Regions from separate parts of the Arthrobacter sp. 210 2 genome, predicted to be linked through region 1. Evidence: riboswitches for the same ligand, from Rfam matches in the RefSeq annotation. Region 1 holds a riboswitch; the other holds the start of a gene.

The links. Region 1 has a riboswitch for glycine ahead of cycA (D-serine/D-alanine/glycine transporter). Riboswitches for the same ligand answer to the same signal wherever they lie in the genome.
Region 2: another riboswitch for glycine. It lies ahead of gcvP (aminomethyl-transferring glycine dehydrogenase); the one in region 1 lies ahead of cycA (D-serine/D-alanine/glycine transporter).

What each region holds. Positions count from the first base shown of each region.
Region 1 is NZ_JBNHIE010000002.1:309,094-316,582, forward strand. It holds gene gcvP (aminomethyl-transferring glycine dehydrogenase) at 29-2,881, opposite strand; glycine riboswitch at 3,060-3,160, opposite strand; glycine riboswitch at 3,429-3,527, shown strand; glycine riboswitch at 3,529-3,626, shown strand; gene cycA (D-serine/D-alanine/glycine transporter) at 3,678-5,207, shown strand; gene AC5RWA_RS05825 (methylenetetrahydrofolate reductase) at 5,204-6,067, shown strand; gene AC5RWA_RS05830 (hypothetical protein) at 6,153-6,965, shown strand; gene AC5RWA_RS05835 (LamB/YcsF family protein) at 6,949-7,489, shown strand, end outside.
Region 2 is NZ_JBNHIE010000011.1:159,049-166,537, forward strand. It holds gene AC5RWA_RS18555 (L-serine ammonia-lyase) at 1-66, opposite strand, end outside; gene gcvH (glycine cleavage system protein GcvH) at 130-540, opposite strand; gene gcvT (glycine cleavage system aminomethyltransferase GcvT) at 1,135-2,283, opposite strand; gene gcvP (aminomethyl-transferring glycine dehydrogenase) at 2,292-5,168, opposite strand; glycine riboswitch at 5,353-5,450, opposite strand; gene AC5RWA_RS18575 (TetR/AcrR family transcriptional regulator) at 5,543-6,079, opposite strand; gene AC5RWA_RS18580 (MFS transporter) at 6,163-7,489, shown strand, end outside.

The DNA of each region.
Region 1 (7,489 bases):
GTTTCGACAGGCTCAACCAACGGGCGAATTAGTTTTCGAAGTCTTCGAGCGGCGGGCAGGAGCAGATGAGGTTGCGGTCCCCGGCTGCGCCGTCGATGCGGCCGACGGGCGGGAAGTACTTGTCCTGCCGCAGTGCAGAGACAGGGAAGGCGGCCTGCTCGCGCGGGTAGGCGCGGTCCCAGTCAGAGCTGACGACGGCGGCTGCCGTGTGGGGTGCGTTGCGCAGCGGCGAGTTTTCCAGGGTGAAGTCCCCGGCGGCCACCTGATCGATTTCGGCGCGGATGGTGATCATCGCGTCGATGAAGCGGTCGATCTCGGCGAGGTCCTCGGACTCGGTGGGCTCCACCATCAGCGTCCCGGCCACCGGGAATGCGAGGGTGGGGGCGTGGAAGCCGAAATCGATGAGCCGCTTGGCCACGTCCTCGGCGGTGACACCCGTCTTCGCGGTCAGTTCGCGCAGGTCCAGGATGCACTCGTGCGCCACGAGCCCGCCCTCACCGGTGTACAGGACCGGGAAAAACTCGTTCAGCCGGGAAGCGACGTAGTTGGCCGCCAGGAGTGCGGCCTTCGTTGCCTCGGTCAGGCCCTCGCCGCCCATCAGCTTCACGTAGGCCCATGAAATGGGGAGGACACCGGCGGAGCCGTATCGTGACGCGCTGATGGCCACGCCGTGGCCCTCCTCATGCGCGGCTTTGTTGGCGTCGCCCGGCATGAAGGGTGCCAGGTGTGCCTTGGCAGCTACGGGTCCGACGCCGGGGCCGCCGCCGCCGTGCGGGATGCAGAAGGTCTTGTGCAGGTTCAGGTGGGACACGTCGCCGCCGAACTTGCCGGGTTGAGCCAAACCGACCAGGGCGTTGAGGTTTGCCCCGTCGACGTAGACCTGCCCGCCCGCGGCGTGGATGGCGTCGCAGACCTCGCGGACGTCGGCGTCGTACACACCGTGGGTGGAGGGGTAGGTGATCATGATGCAGGACAGGACGTCCCTGTTGGCCTCGATCTTCGCGGTCAGGTCCGCGTGGTCGATGGTTCCGTCGGCGGCGGTGGCCACCACAACAACCTTCATGCCGGCCAGGACCGCGGAGGCAGCGTTGGTGCCGTGCGCGGAGGCCGGGATCAGGCAGACGTTGCGCTGGTCGTCGCCGCGTGACAGGTGGTAGCCGCGGATCGCCAGCAGCCCTGCCAACTCACCCTGGGATCCGGCGTTGGGCTGGATGGACACCTGGTCGTAGCCGGTGATCTCGGTGAGGTCGGCTTCCAGGCCTTCAATCAGTTCGCGCCAGCCCTCGGTCTGCGAGTCGGGGGCGAAGGGGTGGATCGAGGCGAACTCCGGCCAGGAAATGGCTTCCATCTCCACGGTGGCGTTCAGCTTCATGGTGCACGAACCCAGCGGGATCATGGTGCGGTCCAGCGCGAGATCCCGGTCCGAAAGGCGGCGGATGTACCGCAGCAGCTGGGTCTCGGAGCGGTGGGTGTTGAACACCGGGTGCTGCAGGTAGCCCGAGGTGCGGAGCACCGTTTCGGGCAGCTCGTAGCCCTGTGCGTCCCCGATGGGACCGGCGCCAAAGGCGACGGCAACAGCGGAAAGTGTTGCCGCCGTCGTCGTCTCATCGATGGAAACACCCACAGTGTCTTCGTCGACGAAGCGCAGGTTGATGCCCCGGGCCTCAGCCGCGGTGATGGCCTTGCGGGCCTTGCCGGGGACACGGACGGTAAGGGTGTCGAAGAAGGAGTCGCTGACGAGCTCCCGGCCCACCTTGGCGAGGGCGGTGGCGAGCACCCGGGTGTTGTTGTGGACCCTCTCGGCGATGGCCTTCAACCCGTCCGGGCCGTGGTAAACGGCGTAGAAGGAGGACACGATGGCGAGCAGCGCCTGGGCGGTGCAGATGTTCGAGGTCGCCTTTTCCCGGCGGATGTGCTGCTCGCGGGTCTGCAGCGCGAGACGGTAGGCGGGGGCGCCTGCATTGTCCTTGGACACGCCGACGATGCGGCCCGGCAGGGTGCGTTCCATGCCGGTCCGGACGGCCATGTAGGCTGCGTGCGGGCCGCCGAAGAACAGCGGAACGCCAAAGCGCTGGGTGGAGCCGACGGCGATGTCGGCGCCCTGCTCGCCTGGAGGGGTGATCAGGGTGAGGGCGAGGAGGTCGGCAGCGACGGTGACGAGGGAGCCGCGTTCCTTGGCTTCAGCGATGACCGCCGACTGGTCCCACACCCGGCCCGAGACGCCGGGCTGCTGCAGCACGATGCCGTTGATGGCGCCGTCGGGCAGTCCGTTGGACAGGTCGGCGACCTCCACCTCGAAACCGAGCGCCTCGGCGCGGCCCTGGACGATGGCAATGGTCTGGGGAAGGCAATCGGCATCCAGGACGGTCTTGCCGTCCTTGGCGTCCTTATTCTTATTGGCCCGGCGCATCAGCAGCACGGCCTCTGCCACGGCGGTGGCTTCGTCCAACAGCGAGGCGTTGGCGACCGGAAGCGCGGTCAGGTCCTGGACCATGGTCTGGAAGTTCAGCAGCGCCTCAAGCCGGCCCTGGGAAATTTCAGGCTGGTAGGGGGTGTAGGCCGTGTACCAGGCCGGCGCTTCCAGGACGTTGCGGCGGATGACGGCCGGGGTGATGGTGTCGTAGTAGCCCTGGCCGATCATCTGGACCGCGGTCTTGTTTTTGGCGGCGATCCGGCGCAGCTCGGCCAGGACCTCAACCTCGCTCATGGCGGCTGCCAGCCGGAGGGCCTTGTCCTGGCGGATCGAGGCAGGGACGGCAACGTCCACGAGACCGTCCACGCTGTCGTAGCCCACGGCTTTGAGCATCGCGTCGACGTCGGCCTGGCGGCGCGCGCCGATGTGCCGGTCGGCAAAAGTCGATGGAAGGGATTGAATCGTCATGAGGAACTCCAGGTCTGGCCGGCCACGGGTGGCGCGGCATGGTTTGGGTTCCTCCCCGCTCTGTATTGGACCTGAGAGATTCCGGTGGAGCCTGTTTGTGGCAGGGCCCCCCTTGCACCGTCGGTGAGTCCGGGACCCCTCGTCAAAGGGATATAGCCGGGCTGCTTTCCAGAGTCGCCTCGCCGTGACGGTACATGGGCCTGAGAGATTCCTGGGGAGGATTTGCTCCTACGGCGCCTGCCCGGTGTTGCTCCGGGAGGACTCTCCCGTCACAGCTCGAAAGGCTTATTCAAATGTGGGTGATTCGGCTCACAAGGTACAGGCTGAAGGGCTTCGAAAGCAAATCCGTCCAGTCATGACGGCCGGGAGCAGTCGGTTCGCTACGTTGTTGCGGGCAGGGGTTTGACAATCGTTCGTGACCGGAACCACACTGAACCCGTGATCGGCGTCCCCTGCCGGACTGGCTCAACCTACTCTGGGCAGTCCGTGCCGGGATGGGGCTGGAAATGCTCCGCAACTGATCACGACTTCTAACTTAAAATGCCTTTGACCTGCGGCGGGAGAGTCCTGCCCGGTACATTCAGCAGGCGCCGTAGGAGCAAACCCTCCCCAGGAAACTCTCAGGCCCCCGTACCGCCGCGGAAAGGCAACTCTGGAAAGCAGCCAGGCAGGTCCTGGCTCACCGACGGTGCAAGCACGCCTTGATGGCTGCGGAAACTCTCAGGTCCTGTACAGAGCGGGGAGGAACCGAATCTTTGCGGCACCTGACGGTGCTGCTTGAACGATGGAGTTCCTCATGACGATTCATCCCCCGACGTCCCCCAGCGGCCAACCACACCCAGGCAAAGCCCAACACAGCGAACCGCCACACCTTGAGCGGCAGCTCAGCAACAGGCATATCCAGCTCATCGCCATCGGCGGCGCCATTGGCACCGGCCTTTTTATGGGCTCAGGCAAAACCATCTCCGCCGCCGGACCGTCCGTGATCTTCGTGTACATGATCATCGGGTTCATGCTGTTCTTCGTCATGCGGGCCATGGGCGAACTGCTCCTGAGCAACCTGAACTACAAGTCCTTCAGCGATTTCGCGGCCGACCTCCTGGGGCCCTGGGCCGGGTTCTTCACGGGATGGACCTACTGGTTCTGCTGGGTGATCACCGGCATTGCCGACGTCATCGCCATCGCCGGGTACTCCCGGGAACTCTGGCCCTCACTGCCGCTGTGGATCCCCGGGCTGGCCACGGTCGCCATTCTCCTGCTGCTCAACCTCGCCACCGTGAAGGCGTTCGGTGAAACGGAATTCTGGTTCGCCCTCATCAAGATCATCGCCATCGCAGCGCTGATCATCGTGGGCCTGTTCATGATCTTCACGGGGTTCCAGAGCGACGCAGGAGCCGCCGGGTTCAGCAACCTGTGGAGCCACGGCGGTTTCTTCCCCAACGAATTCATGGGTTTCGTGGCCGGCTTCCAGATCGCCGTTTTCGCCTTCGTGGGCATCGAGCTTGTTGGCACAACGGCCGCCGAGGCCAAGAATCCTGAACGGAACCTGCCAAAGGCCATCAACGCCATCCCCATCCGGGTGCTGCTCTTCTACGTCGGCGCCCTGATCATCCTGATGTCCGTTACCCCTTGGACCCAGTTCGCGGCCGGCCATAGCCCATTCATCGGAATGTTCTCCCTGGCCGGGCTTGGAGCCGCAGCCACCGTCGTCAACCTGGTAGTCCTGAGCTCCGCCATGTCCTCCGCCAACTCGGGCATCTACTCCACGTCCCGGATGGTCTTTGGCCTGGCCCAGGAAGGCGACGCTCCCGGAATCTTCAGCCGCCTCTCCGCGAGGAAAGTACCCAGCAACGCGCTGTTCCTGTCCTGCGTGCTGCTGCTCTCCGGCGTCGTCCTGATGTATGCCGGCCAGGACGTGGGCAAGGCCTTCGAGATGGTCACCACCGTGTCCGCCGTCTGCTTCATCTTCGTCTGGTCCATCATCCTTGCCAGCTATCTCGCCTTCCGGCGCCGCCGCCCGCACCTGCACTCGGCGTCCGCGTTCAAAATGCCCGGCGGCATCCCCGTGGTGTGGCTGATCTTCGCCTTCTTCGCCTTCGTCCTTTGGGCCCTCACCACCCAGCCCGACACCCTTGCCGCGCTGCTGGTCACCCCCGCATGGTTCCTTGTGCTGGGCGTTGCGTGGGCCATCCTGCGGCGCCGGCCGGCACACCTCGCCCGCTTCGCCGTCTTTCAGGCCGAGCTCCGGGCCGATGAGGCTGCAGCGGGCCGCAGCAAGGGGACAGCGAATGACAGGACTCCCCAGAAAGAGCAGGCGCCGAAGTGATCGGCACCGAACTGACGGGTGCGGCAAGCGAGCGGGTCATCCGGTCCGGCTCCAACCCGCATACGCGGGCGTCCCGGGAAGCCAGGAGCCTTCCCACCCGGCTGGAGATCATCCCGACGGAGGGCATCACCGCCGGCGTCCGGGCCCACGTTCCTCCGGGCTCCACCATCACCGTGACGTGCCTGCCGCACCATGGCATCGCGCGGACCATGCAGACGGCGCTGCAGCTGGCCGGTATGGGATACAGCGTGGTCCCGCACCTTGCTGCCCGGAGCATCGGGAGCCGCGGGCAGCTGGAAAACGCGCTGCGGGACTGCCGGGATGCAGGGATCACGGAGGTGTTCGCCATCGGCGGTGATGCTGCGGAAGCTGCGGGCCCATACAGCAACTCCCTTCAACTGCTGGAGGACATCATGGAGCTTTCGGACGGGGACATCTCGGCGGGAGTGGCGGGCTACCCGGAAGGGCACCCGCATCACGGAGAGCTCCACATGCTCGACGCCCTGCTGGAAAAGCAACACCTGGCATCCGGCGTCACCACCCAAATGTGCTTTTCCGTTCCCCGGATCAGCTGGTACGCGGAAACCCTCCGGCGCGAAGGTGTCCAGCTGCCCATCTGGGCGGGGGTGCCCGGCGCCGTCCCCCGTGCCAAGCTCATTGCGCTCGCGGCAAAGATCGGCGTCGGTCCGTCCCTGAAGTTCCTCACCCGGCAGGGGCAGCTCGGCCGCCGTCTGCTCAGCGGCAGCAGCTACTCGCCCCGGCCGATCCTGGACCAGCTCCGCGATGTTCCGGAGATTGCAGGCGTGCACCTGTACACCTTCAACAGCCTGGTCCATGGAAACCCCCAGGCCACGTCATAGAAGTTAAGCATGCTTAGTGTTGATCCACTTAGGATGGAGAAGCACGGCAGCCCACCGCTGCAGGTCGATTTGAATGAAGGTGACCATGGCCAGGAGCAGCAATCCCGCAGTACGAATCGCACAGGAAACCGCCCACAACGCGGTGTTCGACGCCGACGGCAAGCCCAAGCCGGGCGTCCACAACATGCTCCTGAAGGCGGTGGAAATTCAGCGTCCACTGGTGGTGGCCTACATCCGCCGGCTGCAAAAGAAGCATCCCCGCGCCACGGCGGCGCAGCTGGCGGACATCCTGGAACGTGACTACCTCCGTGCCGTCACCGGCGGGGGTGCAGTGGTGGGCGCTACCGCCGTCGTTCCCGGGGTGGGAACGGTGGCGTCGCTGGGACTGTCCGCTGCCGCCACCGTGGGGTTCCTGGAAGCAACAGCCCTGTACGCGACGTCCCTGGCGGAGCTGCACGGCATCCGCCTCACCAACCCCGAGAAGGCCAGCACCATGGTCATGGCCATCATGCTTGGCGAAGAGGGGACGGCGCTGCTGGGAACCCTGAGCGGCCAGGCCGCGGGCAGCGGAGTCAACGCCACCAGGGCCTGGGGCAGCATGCTCTCCAAGTCCATGCCCATGCCGGGATTCAGCAGCATCCGGAGCAGGATCCAGAAGGCTTTCCTCAAAAACCTCCTCAAGCGCCAGGGCACGGCACTGTTTGGCAGGGCCCTGCCGTTCGGCATCGGGGCTGTGGTGGGTGGAGCAGGTAACCTCATGATGGGCCGCGCGGTGGTGTCCAACGCCAAGGAAGCGTTCGGCCCCATGCCGGACACCATTCCCGGGGAGCTTAAGCCCACCGCTGCCGCTCCGGACAACCTGACGCTGGAAGGCAACACACTTGGATCTCAACGCTGACCTCGGCGAATCATTCGGCTCCTGGACGATGGGAGACGACGCCGCGATGTTCCAGCTGGTGACCAGCGCCAACGTGGCCTGCGGGTTCCACGCCGGGGACCCCATCACCATGCTGGACAGCTGCCGGGCAGCCTACGAGCTCGACGTGACGGTGGGTGCGCACGTCGGCTACCGCGACCTGCCCGGCTTCGGTCGGCGCTCCCTGGACACAAGCTTCGATGAGCTGTTCGGCGACGTGCTGTACCAGCTGGGTGCGCTCGACGGCGTTGCCCACGCCGTGGGTGCCTCCGTGGACTACGTGAAGCCCCACGGCGCGTTGTACAACCGGCTGGTCCACGACGCCGAGCAGGCCTCGGCTGTGGTTGCAGCGGTCAACGCGTACGATCCCGGGCTGCCCATCCTGGGACTGCCGGGCTCGGAACTGCTGAAGCAGGCACAGGAAGCCGGGCATCCGGTGTTCATCGAGGCCTTCGTGGACCGCGCCTACCGGGGCGACGGCACGCTGGTGCCGCGCTCGCAGGAAG
Region 2 (7,489 bases), on a different contig from region 1:
CCCCACAGTATGGGAACTCGAAGGCCCGATCCCAATCGAAAAGAGATCAAAAACACCAACAGCCATGACGGAAATCCTTACTAAAACACTGCGATCGAGGAGGTAGCTGACTGTTCTTCCGGTTCAACGCTACGCGCTTGCAACCCCGTCGGCGCCGTCCAGGTCGCCGCCGTTTTTCGACGCGTAGTCCTGCGCGGACAGCAACGGGCCTTCGGACTCCGCGGCCACTTTGAAGAGCCAGCCTGCGCCGTAGGGATCGTTGTTGATCAGGGCAGGATCGTCCACGACGGCCGGATTGGTTTCCACCACTTCGCCGGACACCGGGGCGTACAGATCAGAGACGGACTTCGTGGATTCCACCTCGCCACAGGTCTCCCCCGCGGTCACCATGGAACCAATCTCGGGCAGGTCCACGTACACGATGTCGCCGAGGGCATCCGTCGCGACGGCGGAAATCCCCACAGCCACAAGGTTCCCACCCTCCCGGGCCACCCACTCATGCTCGTCGGAATACTGGAGTTCAGCGGCTACTTTGGGCATCTCTTTTTCCTTACGTAATTTTTCTGGCGAAACTCTTTGGTGGCTGGGTTGGGTGGAGTGGCCCCGGCATCCTCTGCATGCTGCTCCTTCGTCGCTTTGACGCATGCTGCCGGATACCGCGGCCCCTCCCACATCAGGTCACCTTTGAGAGCGCAACAGTTCCAAGGCAACAAACACCCTGCCCAACCGCACATTCTCAATCCGTGTCGAGGCGGGTGGTCCGGAAGAACGAATGAACCAACGGCAGGCGGCACTTCCTAAAAAATTGGGCAGTCCTCCACCCAGGGCCGCAGAGGACTCCGCCCATCCCCAGAACTTAGTGGTTCACCCAGCGCCAACAAGGCACCCATGCAAAAGCCCAAGGTGACGTGCAGGGGCCCCTTCGGGTGCGGCCTCCGGCAGCGTGCTCCCCACCGTCTCCCTAACCTCGCAAGCTCGGCCAGGGAACCCTGACGGCGTGGGCCCATGCAGTGGGGAACCTGCCTCCGAGGGCTGGCTGGCCGGGCTTTTCGAAAGCGTGCGTCAAAGCGACGAAGGAGCAGCACGCGTGAAAAGTCCGGCCTGGCAGCCCGGACCGGGCAAGGACGCGCGGGGCTACTTTTGGCGCTTGTAGAACGGCAGTTCGACGACTTCGAAAGGCTCTGCCTTGCCGCGGAGGTCGATGTCCAGGGCCGTGCCGGGTGCGGTGTGTTCGACGTCGACGTAGGCCATGGCGACGGGGTAGCCGAGGGTGGGTGAGGGCTGGCCGGAGGTCACCTCGCCGACGGTGACACCGTCTTTGAGGACCGGGTAGTGGGCGCGGCCGGCGCGGCGGCCCAGGCCCTTGAGTCCTACCAGGCGGCGGCCGGAGGTGGTGCCGGCGCCGGCTTCCTTCTTGGCTGCCAGGGCCGCCTTGCCCACGAAGTCGCCTTCCTTGGAGAGTGCGACGACGGGACCCAGGCCGGCGGCGAACGGGTCACCCTGCAGGGACAGTTCGTTGCCGTACAGCGGCATCCCGGCTTCAAGGCGCAGGAAGTCCCGGCATGCCAGCCCGGCGGGCGTGAGCTCGCCGTCGTCGGCGATGGCGATGAGTGCCTGCCAGAGGGCGGCCGCGGCGTCGTTGGCCACGAGAATCTCGAACCCGTCCTCGCCGGTGTACCCGGTGCGGGCCAGCAGGAGTTCTTGCCCTGTGCCGGCCACCAGGAATGGCACCTCCACGGCGGCGTAGTACTTCAGCTCCGTGACGGCGCTGTGGTTCGCGGCGGGCACCAGCCGGAGCAGCAGCTCCTGTGCTTTCGGGCCCTGGACTGCGATCAAAGATGTCGCTGCGGACGCATCCCGGACCTCGACATCGAAGCCGGCGGCCCGTTCGGCCAGCGCCGCGGCCACCACTGCTGCGTTGCCGGCGTTGGGGACCACCAGGAACACGTCGGTGCCGTCCGGTGCTGCCGGGCGCCGGTACGTGATGAGGTCGTCGATGATGCCGCCGTCCTCGTTGCAGATCAGCGAGTACTTGGCTTTGCCCACCGGCATGGCGGAGATCCTGCCCACCAGGGCGTAGTCCAGGAACGCGGCCGCATCGGGGCCGGTCACCCAGACCTCACCCATGTGGGACAGGTCGAACAGCCCCGCGCTCTTGCGGACGGCGTGGTGTTCGGCCAGTTCTGAGCTGTATTTAAGCGGCATCTGCCAGCCGCCGAAGTCCGTGAAGGATGCACCCAGTTTTTTGTGCTCGTCGTAGAGAGCGGTGTACTTCTCAGGCATGCTGGTCCTTAGTTCTCGAAGTCTTCAAGCGGCGGGCAGGAGCAGATGAGGTTTCGGTCCCCGGCTGCGCCGTCGATCCTGCCCACAGGCGGGAAGTACTTGTCCTGCTTGAGGTGGTGGACCGGGAAGGCGGCCTGTTCCCGCGGGTAGGCGCGGTCCCAGTCGGAAGATACGACGGCGGCTGCCGTGTGCGGTGCGCGGCGCAGCGGCGAGTCGGCGACGGTGAAGTCGCCGTTCGCCACCTGGTCGATTTCGTGCCGGATGGTGATCATGGCTTCGATGAAGCGGTCCATCTCGGCGAGGTCCTCGGACTCGGTGGGTTCCACCATCAGGGTGCCGGCGACAGGGAACGCGAGGGTGGGGGCATGGAAGCCGAAGTCGATGAGGCGCTTGGCCACATCCTCGGCCGTGACGCCGGTCTTTGCAGTGAGCTCGCGGAGGTCAAGGATGCACTCGTGCGCCACAAGTCCGCCTTCACCGGTGTAGAGGACGGGGAAGTGTTCGTTGAGGCGGGAGGCGATGTAGTTGGCCGCCAGCAGCGCGGACTTCGTGGCCTCGGTCAGGCCCTCGCCGCCCATCAGCTTCACATATGCCCACGAAATCGGCAGCACGCCTGCGGAGCCGAAGCGGGACGCGGAAATCGGTACGTCGTTGCCTTCGGTCCACGACGCCGCGTCACCGGGCATGAAGGGTGCCAGGTGTGCCTTTGCTGCCACCGGTCCGACGCCGGGGCCACCGCCGCCGTGCGGGATGCAGAAGGTCTTGTGCAGGTTCAGGTGCGATACGTCGCCGCCGAACTTGCCGGGTTGGGCCAACCCCACCAGGGCGTTGAGGTTGGCGCCGTCGATGTAGACCTGGCCGCCGGCTGCGTGGATGGCGTCGCAGACCTCGCGGACGTCGGCGTCGTACACACCGTGCGTGGACGGGTACGTGATCATGATCGCCGAAAGCGCGTCCTTGTGCGCGTCGATCTTGGCGTACAGGTCCGCGTGGTCGATGGTTCCGTCGGAGGCGGTGGCCACCACCACAACCTTCATGCCGGCCAGGACCGCGGAGGCAGCATTGGTGCCGTGCGCGGAGGCCGGGATCAGGCAGACATTGCGCTGATCGTCGCCACGGGACAGGTGGTAGCCGCGGATCGCCAGCAGCCCTGCCAACTCACCCTGGGAACCGGCGTTGGGCTGGATGGACACCTGATCATAGCCCGTGATCTCGGTCAGCTGCGCCTCGAGGTCAGCAATCAGTTCACGCCAGCCCTCGGTCTGCGAATCCGGGGCGAACGGGTGGGTCGAGGCGAACTCCGGCCAGGAAATCGCTTCCATCTCCGCCGTGGCGTTCAGCTTCATGGTGCACGAACCCAGCGGGATCATGGTGCGGTCCAGTGCCAGGTCCCGGTCGGACAGCTTCCGGATGTACCGCAGCAGCTGGGTCTCGGAGCGGTGCGTGTTGAACACCGGGTGCTGCAGGTAGCCGCTGGAGCGTTCGACGGCGGGGTCCAGCGCAAAACTGCCGGTAGATCCGACCGCTTCGGCGCCGAAGACGGAAACGACATCGGCGACGACCGCCGTCGTGGTGGTTTCATCAACGGAGATGCCTACGGTGTCGGCGTCGATGCCCCGCAGGTTGATGCCCTTGGCCTCGGCGTCCGCAACGATTTCGGCAGCCCTGCCGGGCACGCGGACGGTGACGGTGTCAAAGAAGGAGGTGTGCAGAACCTCTGCCCCGGCAGCCTTCAGGGAAGCAGCCAGCGTGCGGGCATGGCGGTTGGCGGTCTGGGCGATCGCCTTCAGCCCCTCGGGGCCGTGGTAAACGGCGTACATCGACGCAACAATGGCCAGCAGGGCCTGCGCGGTGCAAATGTTGGAGGTGGCCTTCTCGCGGCGGATGTGCTGTTCGCGGGTCTGCAGCGCAAGGCGGTAGGCGGGGACACCGGCGTCGTCCTTGGACACGCCCACCAGGCGGCCGGGCATGGAGCGCTCGAGCCCCTTCTGGACCGCCATGTACGCGGCGTGCGGGCCGCCGAAGAACAGCGGGACGCCAAAACGCTGGGCGGAGCCGACGGCGATATCGGCGCCCTGCTCCCCCGGCGGGGTGATCAGGGTTAGCGCCAGGAGGTCAGCCGCGACGGTCACGAGCGCGCCGCGTTCCTTGGCTTCACCGATAACGGCGGAGTGGTCGAAGACGCGGCCCGAAACGCCGGGCTGCTGCAGCACGATGCCGTTGATGGCACCGTCCGGCAGGCCCGCGGACAGGTCGGCAATTTCAACCTCGAAGCCGAGCGCCTCAGCGCGGCCCTTGACGATCGCGATGGTCTGCGGCAGGCAGTCCGCGTCCAGGACGGTCTTGCCATCCCTGGCGTCCTTGTTCTTGTTCGCGCGGCGCATCATGAGTACCGCTTCGGCCACGGCGGTGGCTTCATCGAGCAGGGACGCGTTGGCGATGGGCAGGCCAACGAGGTCCTGGACCATGGTTTGGAAGTTCAGCAGCGCCTCAAGCCGGCCCTGCGAAATTTCAGGCTGGTACGGGGTGTAGGCCGTGTACCAGGCCGGGGATTCCAGGATGTTGCGGCGGATCACGGGCGGGGTCACCGTGTCGAAGTAGCCCTGGCCGATCATCTGCACGGCCGTCCTGTTCTTGGCTGCCAGCTTGCGCAGTTCGGCGAGCGCTTCCACCTCGCTCAGGGCCGCGGACAGTTTCAGCGGGGTTTCCTGACGGATGTCCTTGGGGACCGCCGTATCAACCAGGGCGTCCACGGTGTCGAAGCCGACGGCTTTCAACATGGCGTCGACGTCGGCCTGGCGCCGTGCGCCAATATGACGGTCAACGAAGGTGGCAGCTGAGGCCAGGGAGGCGGAGGCCGGAGATACGGTCACGAGGAACTCCATAATTCAGGTGGCGCAGGGTACGCCACATCGATTCGGGTTCCTCCCCGCTCTGTATTGGACCTGAGAGTTTCCGCGTTGCCGTGCTTGCGCATGGCCCCGCTTGCACCGTCGGTGAGCACAACAGTCCTTGGTCTCCCGTAGCCGGGATGGCACAGGCGGACTGCCTGCTGCTTTCCAGAGGTGCCTCGCCGCGGCGGTACATGGGCCTGTGAGATTCCTGGGGAGGGTTTGCTCCTACGGCGCCTGCTTGTACTTTCGGCAGAACTCTCCCGCCGCAGATCAAAGGCTATTCATTTGGATTGCTGAGAACGGCCGGTGAGGGCCTTCACAGCCTCCAATTGTCCTACGCCGCAGCCCCTGGGGCAAATGACGGCCTACCTGCGCAGGCGCTCCAGGGCAGCAAGGAGATTGTCCACATCCGCGGCGGCTCCGCCTTCCGGCACGGGGCCGACGGCCAACATGGCATTGAAGTAGAGCCCGTCCCCCATGTAGAGCACTGCTTTGGCCAGTGCCGGGCCCACATCGGCGGCGATCTCGTCCAGCCAGCGCTGCTGGATGGCGGCGAAGCGGCGGCGCGTTTCCTCGTGCGCCACTTCTGCGAGCCGGGTCGCGGCGACGATTGCCCGGTCCAGCGGGGTGTCAGCCCAGACGGAGGACCTGATGAAGTATGCCGCGGCCCCCTCCTCCGCCTTGGCCATGGCATCGGCGTCGGCTCCGGCCAGTTCGTCCAGCCGGTCCAGCAGCACCTGGATCAGGGCTTCCTTGTTTGGAAAGTGGTAGAGCAGGCCGCCCTTGGAAACCCCGGCCTTCGCCGCGACGGCGTCAAGGGTGGCTGCACGCTCCCCCACGTCGATCAGAAGGGTTTCAAAGGCGTCAAGTACGGCGTCGCGGGCTACGGGCTTGCGGGGCATGCCTCTAATCATGCCTTCCTCCATGCATTATTCCTCAAACCCAGCGGTTCGTAACTATACCGTCCAGACGGTACAGTTATGGCATGACCATTTCCGCTGGCACCACCAGGACCTCTGCATCTGCTTCCGGCAGTCCGCTTTCCCGGGCGCCGTGGCGTGACTGGCTTGCCCTGGGCCTGCTGATGTTCCCGGTGCTGCTGGTCGCGGTGGACAACACCGCGCTGACGTTTGCCCTGCCAGCCATCGCAGGCTCACTGGACCCCTCCGGAGTCCAGCTCCTGTGGATCGTGGATGCGTATCCGCTGGTCCTTGCAGGACTGCTGGTGTCCATGGGAAGCCTGGGCGACCGCATCGGCCGCAGGAAGCTGCTGATCACCGGCAGCATCGGCTTTGCCGCACTGTCCGCCGCCACCGCCTTCGCACCGAGCCCGGAGTGGCTGATCGCCGGCCGCGCATCCCTGGGATTCTTCGGCGCCATGCTGATGCCCTCCACGCTGTCGCTGATCCGCAACATCTTCCCGGAGCCCAACCGCCGCCGGCTGGCCGTCGCCATCTGGGCTGCAGGGTTCTCAGGGGGCGCCGCCCTGGGACCAATCTTCGGCGGCTGGCTGGTGGAGCAGTTCTGGTGGGGCGCGGTCTTCCTCGTCGCCGTTCCCCTCATGCTGCCCCTTCTGGCCTTCGGACCTGTGTTCATTCCGGAATCGAAGGACCCGTCGCCGGGGAAGGTGGACGTTCCCAGCATCCTGCTCTCCCTGCTGGTCATGGTTCCGGTGGTTTACGGAATCAAGGACATTGCCACCGAGGGGCCGGGACCGGCAGGCCTGGGCAGCTTGGTGTTCGGGCTGGTGATGGCAGCCGTCTTTGTGCGCCGGCAGCTGACGCTGGCCAACCCGCTCCTGGACATGTCCCTGTTCCGGAACAGGGTGTTCAGCATGGCCATCGCGGCCAACGTCCTGGCCCTGTTTTCGTTCAACGGCTTTATCCTCTTCCTGGCCCAGCACCTGCAGCTCCTCGAGGGCATGTCCCCCTCCTCTGCGGGGATTGCGATGATCCCGGCACTGGTGGCCACGGTAGTGGCAGGCCTGGTGGTTGTGCCGCTCGTCCGGCGGGTGCGGCCCGGATTCGTGGTGGGAACAGGACTGGCCTTCAGCGCCGCCGGCTACAGCCTTGTCACCTTCGGCAACCACAGCGGCGGCCCGGCACTCCTGTTGGCGGCCCTCCTGATCCTGGCCCTGGGCGTGGGCACTGCCGAGACCATTTCCAACGACCTCATCCTGGGTGCTGCACCGCCCGAGAAGTCGGGTGCGGCGGCAGCGATTTCCGAGACGGGCTACGAGGTGGGTTCGCTCCTGGGCACGGCGGTACTGGGCTCCATCCTGACAGCCTCCTACCAGCACAACCTCCGGCTGC